2 regions of the Streptococcus sp. LPB0220 genome follow, and region 2 is predicted to be linked to the other one. Evidence: predicted binding sites of a transcription regulator. Region 2 holds the regulator's gene; the other holds the start of a gene.

Region 1 (4,541 bases), 980 kb from region 2:
ATTCTTAAAAAAAGTCTAATTTTTTATGAAAAAACGGTTCGGAGGTCTGAAAAGCAAAAAAGGCAGGCAATCCCTCAGCTCCCTTTTTTCGATCGAAACTTGAAAAGGCCATCAAAAAACCCCCACTCTTTCGAGCGAGGGATAGCTGATAAACATGAATCGTTCAATAACGTTTTATTTACGACGTCCTGGGCGTTCCTTGTAACCATAGTATGCATCTTCGATGATTTCTTGCATATGGTCTACCATTGGAAGACGTGGGTTCGCTGGCGAACATTGATCTTCGTAAGCAAGGAAGGCCAATTCACGAGAATGTTTCTTCCATTCTTTTTCATCGATGCCTTGTGCTTTGAAGTTCATTTCGATACCACAGCGTTCACCGAGTTCGTATACAGCTTTTGCGTAAGCTTCAACGGCTTCTTCTGGAGTAGAGCATGGAAGTCCTAGCATACGAGCGATATCTTGGTATTTTTCATCTGCACGGTAGTAGTTGTACTTAGGCCATGTAGCTGTCTTAGCTGGGCGTGTACCGTTGTAGCGGATAACGTATGGAAGCAAGATGGCATTGGTCCGTCCGTGGATGGTGTGGAATTGCGCACCGATCTTGTGGGCCATTGAGTGAGAAATACCGAGGAAGGCATTGGCGAAGGCCATACCTGCGATGGTTGACGCATTGTGCATCTTTTCGCGTGAATGGAAGTCCGCATTCTTGACTGAGCTTTCCAAGTTTTCAAAGACAAGTTTAATAGCTTGAAGAGCAAGACCATCTGTGAAGTCGCTAGCCATTTGTGATACGTAAGCTTCTGTCGCGTGCGTCAAGACGTCCATACCAGTGTCTGCTGCAACAGATCCTGGAACTGTCAATACCAAGGCAGGGTCTACGATGGCAACTGTTGGAGTCAATGAGTAGTCTGCGATTGGGTATTTACGGTTGTTTGCTTTATCAGAGATAACGGCAAATGGAGTTACTTCAGATCCTGTACCAGATGTTGTTGGGATCGCAATAAATTTAGTCTTCTTACCAAGCAATGGGAACTTGAAGGCACGTTTACGGATATCCATGAATTTTTGTACCAAGTCACGGAAGTCCACTTCTGGTTGTTCGTAGAAGAGCCACATAACTTTGGCCGCATCCATTGGTGATCCACCACCGAGAGCAATGATCGTATCTGGTTTGAAGGCACGCATGATCTCTGTACCACGTTCAACAGTTGTGATATCTGGATCTGGTTCTACGTCTGCAAAGATTTGGTAAACCACCTTGTTGCGACGAAGGTCAAGCTGTTCGATGATACGATCAAGGAAACCAAGCTCTACCATAGCGTGGTCTGTAACGATCATGACACGTTCAACGTCACGACATTTTTGTAGGTATTCAATTGAATCACGTTCAAAGTATGTTTTTGAAGGAAGTTTCATCCATTGCATGTTATTTCTCCGGCGTCCGACTTTTTTGATATTCAAGAGGTTGATGGCACTAACGTTGTCCCCAACAGAGTTGCGTCCGTAAGAACCACATCCAAGTGTTAATGATGGCAAGAAGGCATTGTAAACATCCCCGATACCACCGAAAGTCGAAGGAGAGTTGCAGATCACACGAATAGCTTTAACTGCTTTACCAAATTCTTTGGTCAATTCTTCATCAGCAGTATGGATGGCTGCTGAGTGACCAAGGCCGTTGAATTCAACCATTTGGCGAGCTTTGTTAATTCCGTCTTCACGGCTTTCAGATTTCAAAACAGCGATGACTGGTGACAATTTTTCACGAGTCAACGGTTCTTTTTCACCAACTTCTTTACATTCTGCTGCAAGGATATTGGTTCCTTCTGGTACAGTGAAGCCAGCTTGTTCAGCGATCCATGCTGCTGGTTTCCCAACGATGTCCGCATTCAATTTCGCACCCGCGCAGTTCTTGCTGTTGGCTTTTACGCCGAAGCAGAACTCTTCAAGAAGGGCTTTTTCTTTTTTGTTAACAAAGTAAGTGTGGTAAGATTTGAATTCTTCAACAAACTCATCGTAGATTTCTTTATCTATGATGACCGCTTGTTCAGACGCACAGACCATACCGTTGTCAAATGATTTAGACATGACGATATCGTGTGCTGCTTGGCGGATGTTGGCTGATTTTTCAACGTAAGCAGGCACGTTTCCGGCAACAACCCCAAGAGCTGGTTTTCCACAAGAATAAGCAGCTTTCACCATGGCGTTACCACCGGTCGCAAGGATCGTAGCAACTCCTTCATGGTTCATAAGGGCACTGGTTGCTTCCATAGAAGGTTGGGTAATCCATTGCACACAGTTCTCAGGTGCTCCAGCTGCAATTGCCGCATCGCGGACGATTCGTGCCGCATGAGCAGATGATTCTTGAGCAGATGGGTGGAAGGCAAAGACGATAGGGTTCCGTGTCTTCAAGGAAATCAATGCTTTAAAGATTGCTGTTGAAGTAGGGTTGGTTGTAGGAGTGATCCCGCAGACAACTCCGACTGGCTCTGCAATCAGCGTTAAACCAGTGACGTCATCTTCTGAAATGACCCCAACTGTCTTGGTGTGACGCATGTTGTTCACAACGTGTTCACAAGCGAATAAGTTTTTTGTTGCCTTGTCTTCAAAGACCCCACGACCAGTTTCTTCATAAGCATGAAGAGCAAGCTCACCGTGTGCGTCAAGAGCAGCTACAGATGCTTTCGCTACAATGTAGTCCACTTGCTCCTGGTTCAATTTGCGCATTTCTTCAAGCGCCACCAGCGCTTTTTGCACCAACTCGTCTACGTGTTTTTCAGCAGCGAGTTTCTTTTCTTCAGGTGAGAGAGTTTTTTTATCAGCCATTTGATGCTTTCCTCCAATGTTTGAAACCCTTATCCTTTTCTAGAACTTTTTCATGTTTTCGGAAATTTTCAAGAATAGTGTAAGAAATTTCGATTTGTTAATTATTTCACAATATAATTGTACTCTATTTTGAGATTTTTGTAAACACTTCCAAGCAACTTTCACAAAGAATTTTTCGAAGTTTGTGAAAACTTTATCAATCGTATTGCTGTGAAAGCAATTCTTTAGCAAAATTGTGAAGAAATAATTAAAAAATTTTTTCTTCACAAAGTGATATTTTCAATTGATTTTTGTAAGCGTTTTCTTAATCTTACTAAAAAAAGCAGCTTTTTACAAGTAAAAAGTTGCTTTTTGTTTTATTTTGTTAGGATTTGTTTTGTTTCAGTTTCAGAGAAGCATTGTTACTTCTTGACCGGACCCTTTTCGGCCTTATCAAGGGCTTCTTTGACTGTTTGAGCATAGAGTTCCCCACCATTGGTTTCCATATTGAAGTGAACAGAGTCTGTTCCCACCCAAATGTTTGGATTTTCAATTGCTACTTGGTACCAGTCCGCAATGGTGATAAAGTCGTATTTCTTAGCTAGTTCCAACTCATAAAGACGCGTTTGAACCGATTCACTGGACTGATCGTTGGCATAGCGCCCATCATATGGTGTCACAAGGATCAAGCGACGGCCTTTTGGAAGTTTCTCAACATACTGATCCAGCAATTCTTTGTAGTTGCTTACAGTATTGGTTCCTAGGGCAATGACCACATTTTTTAGGAGAACTTTATTGGAGATATCGGTCTCAAAGACCTTCATTCCATTTTCCAACTGACGGCTCACCACTGCATCGATCTGGATGCCCGGGATCGCTTTGGTTAGGTAGTCCTGCGCTCGCAAGTTAACCGAATCACCGATCATGGTCACACCATTTGAGACGTTATAGTCTGTTGCAGTCGCATTGTCCACTTGCGTCCGAGTGACCTGCATTTTGCTGTCTGCTTGATTGAGCCCACTCACTACCAAACTCTCATCAAAAGCTCCGACTGTTGGTGCAAAGGCAGAGATCCCGATCATCAAGAGAGCTAATGGAATCATGAGGTAAAAGATTGGCTTGGTCAAAAAGCTGAGATCCATCTTCATACCAAAGACACGAGGCTCCTTGCCTGCAATGGTTGGCTCCAAAATATAGAAGGACAGAGCCGTTAGAATCAAGGAAACGATCGTCGTCACAAGGGCTGCCATCATATTTCCCAAATGTTGAGAGAAGATGATAAAGAAAGGCCAGTGGAAAAGATAGACACCATAACTGGTATCTGCCAAGAAATTGAGAATGGCTGGTTCTTTTTTATCTGGCGTCTTTTCATGGAGAATGCGGGCCGACAGAATCATGGCACAAGCTGCGATTGTCGCTGCTAAAAAGCCAAACAGATAGGTCCACAAGCTATCAAATGGCAAGAAAAGACTGAGCACAAACAAGAAGGCAAAGCTTCCACCCAAGACCGATAAGGTCTTTTTCATGCTCCAAGACTGCACCAGCTTTGTAAAGTTCGGGCTGACATTGGCAATCCCTGTCACCGTTGCTAGGCATGATCCCGCAAAGAAGGGGAAGATGTGAGTGAAGCTAGAAAAATAGATGGTAGAGAAATTGGCTGTCAGAAAGGCGCGGATGAACATGGACAAGAAGGTGAAGAGAAAGAGCCCGCTGGATGCTAAGAAGAGCATGCCTCG
Region 2 (4,541 bases):
GAGCAAGAAGAAAAACGGAAATTGTCCGAGGATTGGTAACAGAGTTTGCTTTAGAGATTCTTCTAAAGATTATTAAGCTTGCCCGTTCAACTTATTATTATCATTTAAAACAGCTCGATCAAAGCGATAAGGATTATGATGTTAAAGTTGAAATTCAATCTATTTTTACTGAGCATAAAGGGAATTACGGCTATCGTCGAATGACTCTTGAATTGAGGAATCGTGGTTTTGTAGTGAATCATAAGAAGGTCCAACGTCTGATGAAGGTCCTTGGTTTAAGTGCTCGTATTCGTCGTAAACGGAAGTATTCTTCATACCAAGGAGAGATTGGTAAGAAAGCAGATAATCTTATTCAACGCCAATTTGAAGCAACCAAGCCAATGGAAAAGTGCTACACAGATGTGACCGAGTTTGCCATTCCAGCAAGCAATCAAAAACTTTATTTATCGCCAGTTTTAGATGGTTTTAATAGCGAAATTATCGCCTATAATCTTTCGACTTCACCGAATTTAGAACAAGTGAAAGCTATGTTAGACCAGGCCTTTACTGAGAATCATTACACAAATACAATTCTTCATAGTGATCAAGGATGGCAGTATCAACACCAGTATTATCATCGTTTTTTAGAGGATAAAGGAATTCAACCGTCCATGTCACGTAAAGGAAACAGCCCAGACAACGGCATGATGGAATCCTTCTTTGGCATTTTGAAATCGGAAATGTTTTATGGTTACGAGAATACATTTAAGTCACTTAACCAATTGGAACAAGCTATTGTAAACTATATTGACTATTACAACAACAAACGAATTAAGGTAAAACTAAAAGGACTTAGTCCTGTGCAATACAGGACTAAATCCTTAACTTAAATTATTTGTCTAACTTTTTGGGGTCAGTACAGAGATGCCGGGGCTTTTTTCTTTATAGTATGGCATGAAATAACTAAAGGATTCTTGTAAAATTGTAAGCGATTGGTAATATAATGTAAGGAATTTGTCATAATATTGAGGGAAAATAGGTATATAATAAGAGGAGAAAGAGTATGATAAGGAGGTAGAATAGTGACAAAAGAGCGAATTTATCATCTCTTGCATCATTTCTATAATCTCTTAATAAATGATTTTCCACGAAATGGATTAATTACGAAAGGAATCTACGAAGTAGAGCAAGTCTACCAAACCTTAGAAGCCATTCCTCAGAGTCAGGAGTACTTGATCCGCTGTGAAATTCAACAGTTTTTAAAGGAGCTTGAACAAGTTCAAACAGGTTATCAGATCCGCTTTAATAAAGATGAAGTCTTAGTGTTAGATGATTTGAAGCAAGAAATCGCCAGTAAATAATGAAAGGTCGTTATTTTCTCAATTTATTACGAATTAATAAGTGAGGAGGAAATTATGTACGACATATCATTTATTGAACCATCTTTGCTTCCTAGGGAGCGCTTAGTTTCTGAAGGGGTGGATAAGCTAAGTCATCAGGAATTGTTATCCATTCTCTTACGGACAGGTAACAAGCAAAAAAGCGTTTATGAGATTGCACAAGGTCTTTTGAGCTCGGTAAATAGTTTAAAGGAGTTAGGGCAATTAACCCTAGAGGAGCTACAGGAAATCTCTGGCATTGGGCGAGTGAAGGCCATCGAACTTCAGGCTGTTATTGAGTTTGGACGAAGGATTCATAAAGATGAACTAATGAGTTCCGAACAAATCATGAGTAGTCAGAAATTGGCCCATAAAATTCAACAGGAAATTGGCCATAAAAAGCAGGAGCACCTAGTTGCCCTTTATTTGAATACCCAAAATGAAATTATTCATCAACAGACGATCTTTATTGGAACAGTGAATCGAAGTATCGCGGAGCCGCGTGAAATCCTGCATTATGCACTGAAGCACATGGCAACCTCCATTATCTTGGCTCACAATCATCCATCTGGTGCTGTGTTCCCCAGTAAAAATGATGATGAAGTCACTCAGCGAGTCTTAGAGGCCTGTGAAGTAATGGGGTTGACCCTATTGGATCATTTGATTGTATCCGAAGAAAACTACTATAGTTATCGAGAAGAAACGGATTATTTGGTATAAAAAAGGTTGGAACCTTCTTGTTCCAACCTTTTTGTTGTTGAAGTATAAGTCTTTATTCTTCGTTTTTACGCATAAAATAAAGAAGTGTTTGCAATTCACTAGTAAGATCGACATATTGGACAACAACCTCTTTAGGAACTGTCAGATGGACTGGAGAAAAGCTTAGAATTCCTTTGACACCGGCATCTACTAAAAGACTAGCAACTTCCTGCGCTTTAATACTTGGGACAGTTAAAATTGCTGTTTGAATGCCTTCTTTTTTGAGATTCTCTTTGATCGTAGAAATCCCATAAATGGGGATCCCATCCTTACTTTTGGTATTAATCAGTTCATGATCATCTACATCAAAAGCCATGACAATTTTCATCTTATTGCGTTCATGGAAGCGATAGTTGAGGAGCGCACTTCCCATATTTCCGATCCCCACAATAGCGACATTGGTAATGGCATTGTCATTTAAGAGATCGGCAAAGAAGTTCATCAGTTTTTTTACGTCATAACCAAATCCACGTCTTCCTAATTCACCAAAATAAGAAAAATCTCGGCGAACGGTAGCAGAGTCAATCCCAATTGCATCAGCAATTTGCTTGGAATTGGCGCGCTCTATTTTTTCAGAGTTAAAGCGTTTAAAAATTCGGTAGTAGAGCGATAAGCGTTTTGCTGTTGCGCGTGGAATTGGAGTATTTTTATCATGTTTCACAATATCACAACCTTTCCCTCTTATTGTATAGGAAGATTGTGAAAAAATCAACTATCTAGAGTGTTTTTTCAAAAATATTTTTGTCTAAAGAAAAAGCTGATGGCGATGGAGAGTTCCATCATCATCAGCTTAGTTTTCAGCTTGCTCTACCTTTTTCAAAAAAGCATAGAGTCCATCGACTCGTCCTGTATAGGGGAGTTTTTCTCCCTTGTATTCAATGGATACGATTGAGTAAGAGTCAGGCAAGGTTACACAGCCTGAAAAAGCTAGGATGCAGGCTGCAAGGTTGGGATAAGTAGTTGTTCGTTCTACTTGGTAAGCGTCGATATAAGTTAGGGTTACCATATTAAACCTCTGTTTTGTTGAAAATTTCTCTTTCGACGAGACTATCCATTAAGAAATAGAATTTTTGTTGGATAATATCATTTTCTGGATTTTTAAAGATATTAACCAGGCGAAGCCCAGACTTGTCTGTAATATTGATCTTAAAACCTGTCAAATCTTTATTGAAAATGATTTTAAGTAGGAAGCCTTCGCCGCTATTTGGAACGGCTTCGAGCAAACGATTTAACTCGTAATTTCCAACTTTTGTAACAGCGAATGTATTGTCACGTAAGGTATATTTTTTTACATTTGGGTGTAGACTATAGGTATATTTGCAGTCTTTCAATGAAACACTTGTTTCAAAAGCCATATTGTTCTCCTATGATAAAATTTCTTTAAGCTTTGTGAGGAAGTCTTGGACCTCCTCTATGGTATTGAGTTCTGAAAAACTAATTCGAATGGATTCTTTTAGGCGTGAACTATCTTTTCCATAGAGCGCCTCAAGGACATGGCTGGGTTGAACTGTACCAGCGGTACAAGCAGAACCTGTAGAGACAGAAATTCCAGCAAGATCAAGTCGCATCAATAAGACATCATTTTGGACGCCTGGGAAGCCAAGATTCCAAACAAATGGAAGATGATCGTCACTAGCATTTACATAGTAATCGTATGTCCCTAAACCATTGACTAGTTCTTGGCCGAGTTTTTGAACCTGGTTGAAATTTTCTTCTTGACGAAGTGTAGCTTGCTGAAGCGCGGTTGCCATCCCGACAATAGAAATGAGATTTTCCGTACTGGCTCTCATCTTACTTTCCTGATCCCCACCATGTAAAAGATTATCAAAATCTGGGGAGGTTGCATAAAGGAAACCGACGCCCTTTGGTCCGTGGAATTTGTGGGCAGAAGCACTGAGAAAATCAATTCCCAACTCTTCGGGATAGACAGGGACCTTTCCGATTGCTTGGACCGCATCAACGTGAAAGGCAGCTGGATGATCTTTTAAGAATTCTCCGATTTCTTTAATCGGTAGAAGATCGCCTGTCTCGTTATTGGCAAACATGGTAGAGACAAGAATGGTATCCGGTCTAAGTGCAGCCTTGATATCACTAGCCTGAATGCGTCCATCTCTTGGTTGGACGATCGTAACTTCAAATCCGAAACGTTCTACAAGGTATTCGATGGGTTCGAGAACCGCATGGTGTTCCAAAGCGGTCGTAATGATGTGTTTGCCATCTGCTTGGTGTTTCAAGCAGTAGCCTTTTATAACGGTATTATTACTTTCTGATCCACCTGAAGTGAAGAAAATACGATTTGGAAGAGTATGGAGAGACTGAGCAATCTGCTCGCGAGATTCTCGGAGAAGTTTACTAGCCATCCGTCCATGAGCATGAAGGCTCGATGGATTTCCAAAAGTGGTCTTCATAGTTTCAGACATTTTA

What was found. The regulator Rex, encoded in region 2, represses fermentation and respiration genes when NADH is low (regulators of the CRP and FNR family bind a similar motif). The targets are predictions, from matches to a motif close to TTGTGAANTANTTCACAA.
Region 1: adhE (bifunctional acetaldehyde-CoA/alcohol dehydrogenase) is a predicted target of Rex. The motif match lies at 2,921-2,938, and genes of this name have one in related genera.

What each region holds. Positions count from the first base shown of each region.
Region 1 is NZ_CP044230.1:59,894-64,434, reverse strand. Features, by position in the region: gene adhE (bifunctional acetaldehyde-CoA/alcohol dehydrogenase) at 175-2,826, opposite strand; gene LPB220_RS00380 (acyltransferase family protein) at 3,228-4,541, opposite strand, start outside.
Region 2 is NZ_CP044230.1:1,035,239-1,039,779, forward strand. Features, by position in the region: one part of gene LPB220_RS05485 (IS3 family transposase) at 1-869, shown strand, start outside; gene LPB220_RS05490 (hypothetical protein) at 1,062-1,340, shown strand; gene radC (RadC family protein) at 1,395-2,078, shown strand; gene LPB220_RS05500 (redox-sensing transcriptional repressor Rex) at 2,131-2,778, opposite strand; gene LPB220_RS05505 (DUF4649 family protein) at 2,908-3,123, opposite strand; gene LPB220_RS05510 (DUF1831 domain-containing protein) at 3,125-3,472, opposite strand; gene LPB220_RS05515 (cysteine desulfurase family protein) at 3,482-4,541, opposite strand, start outside.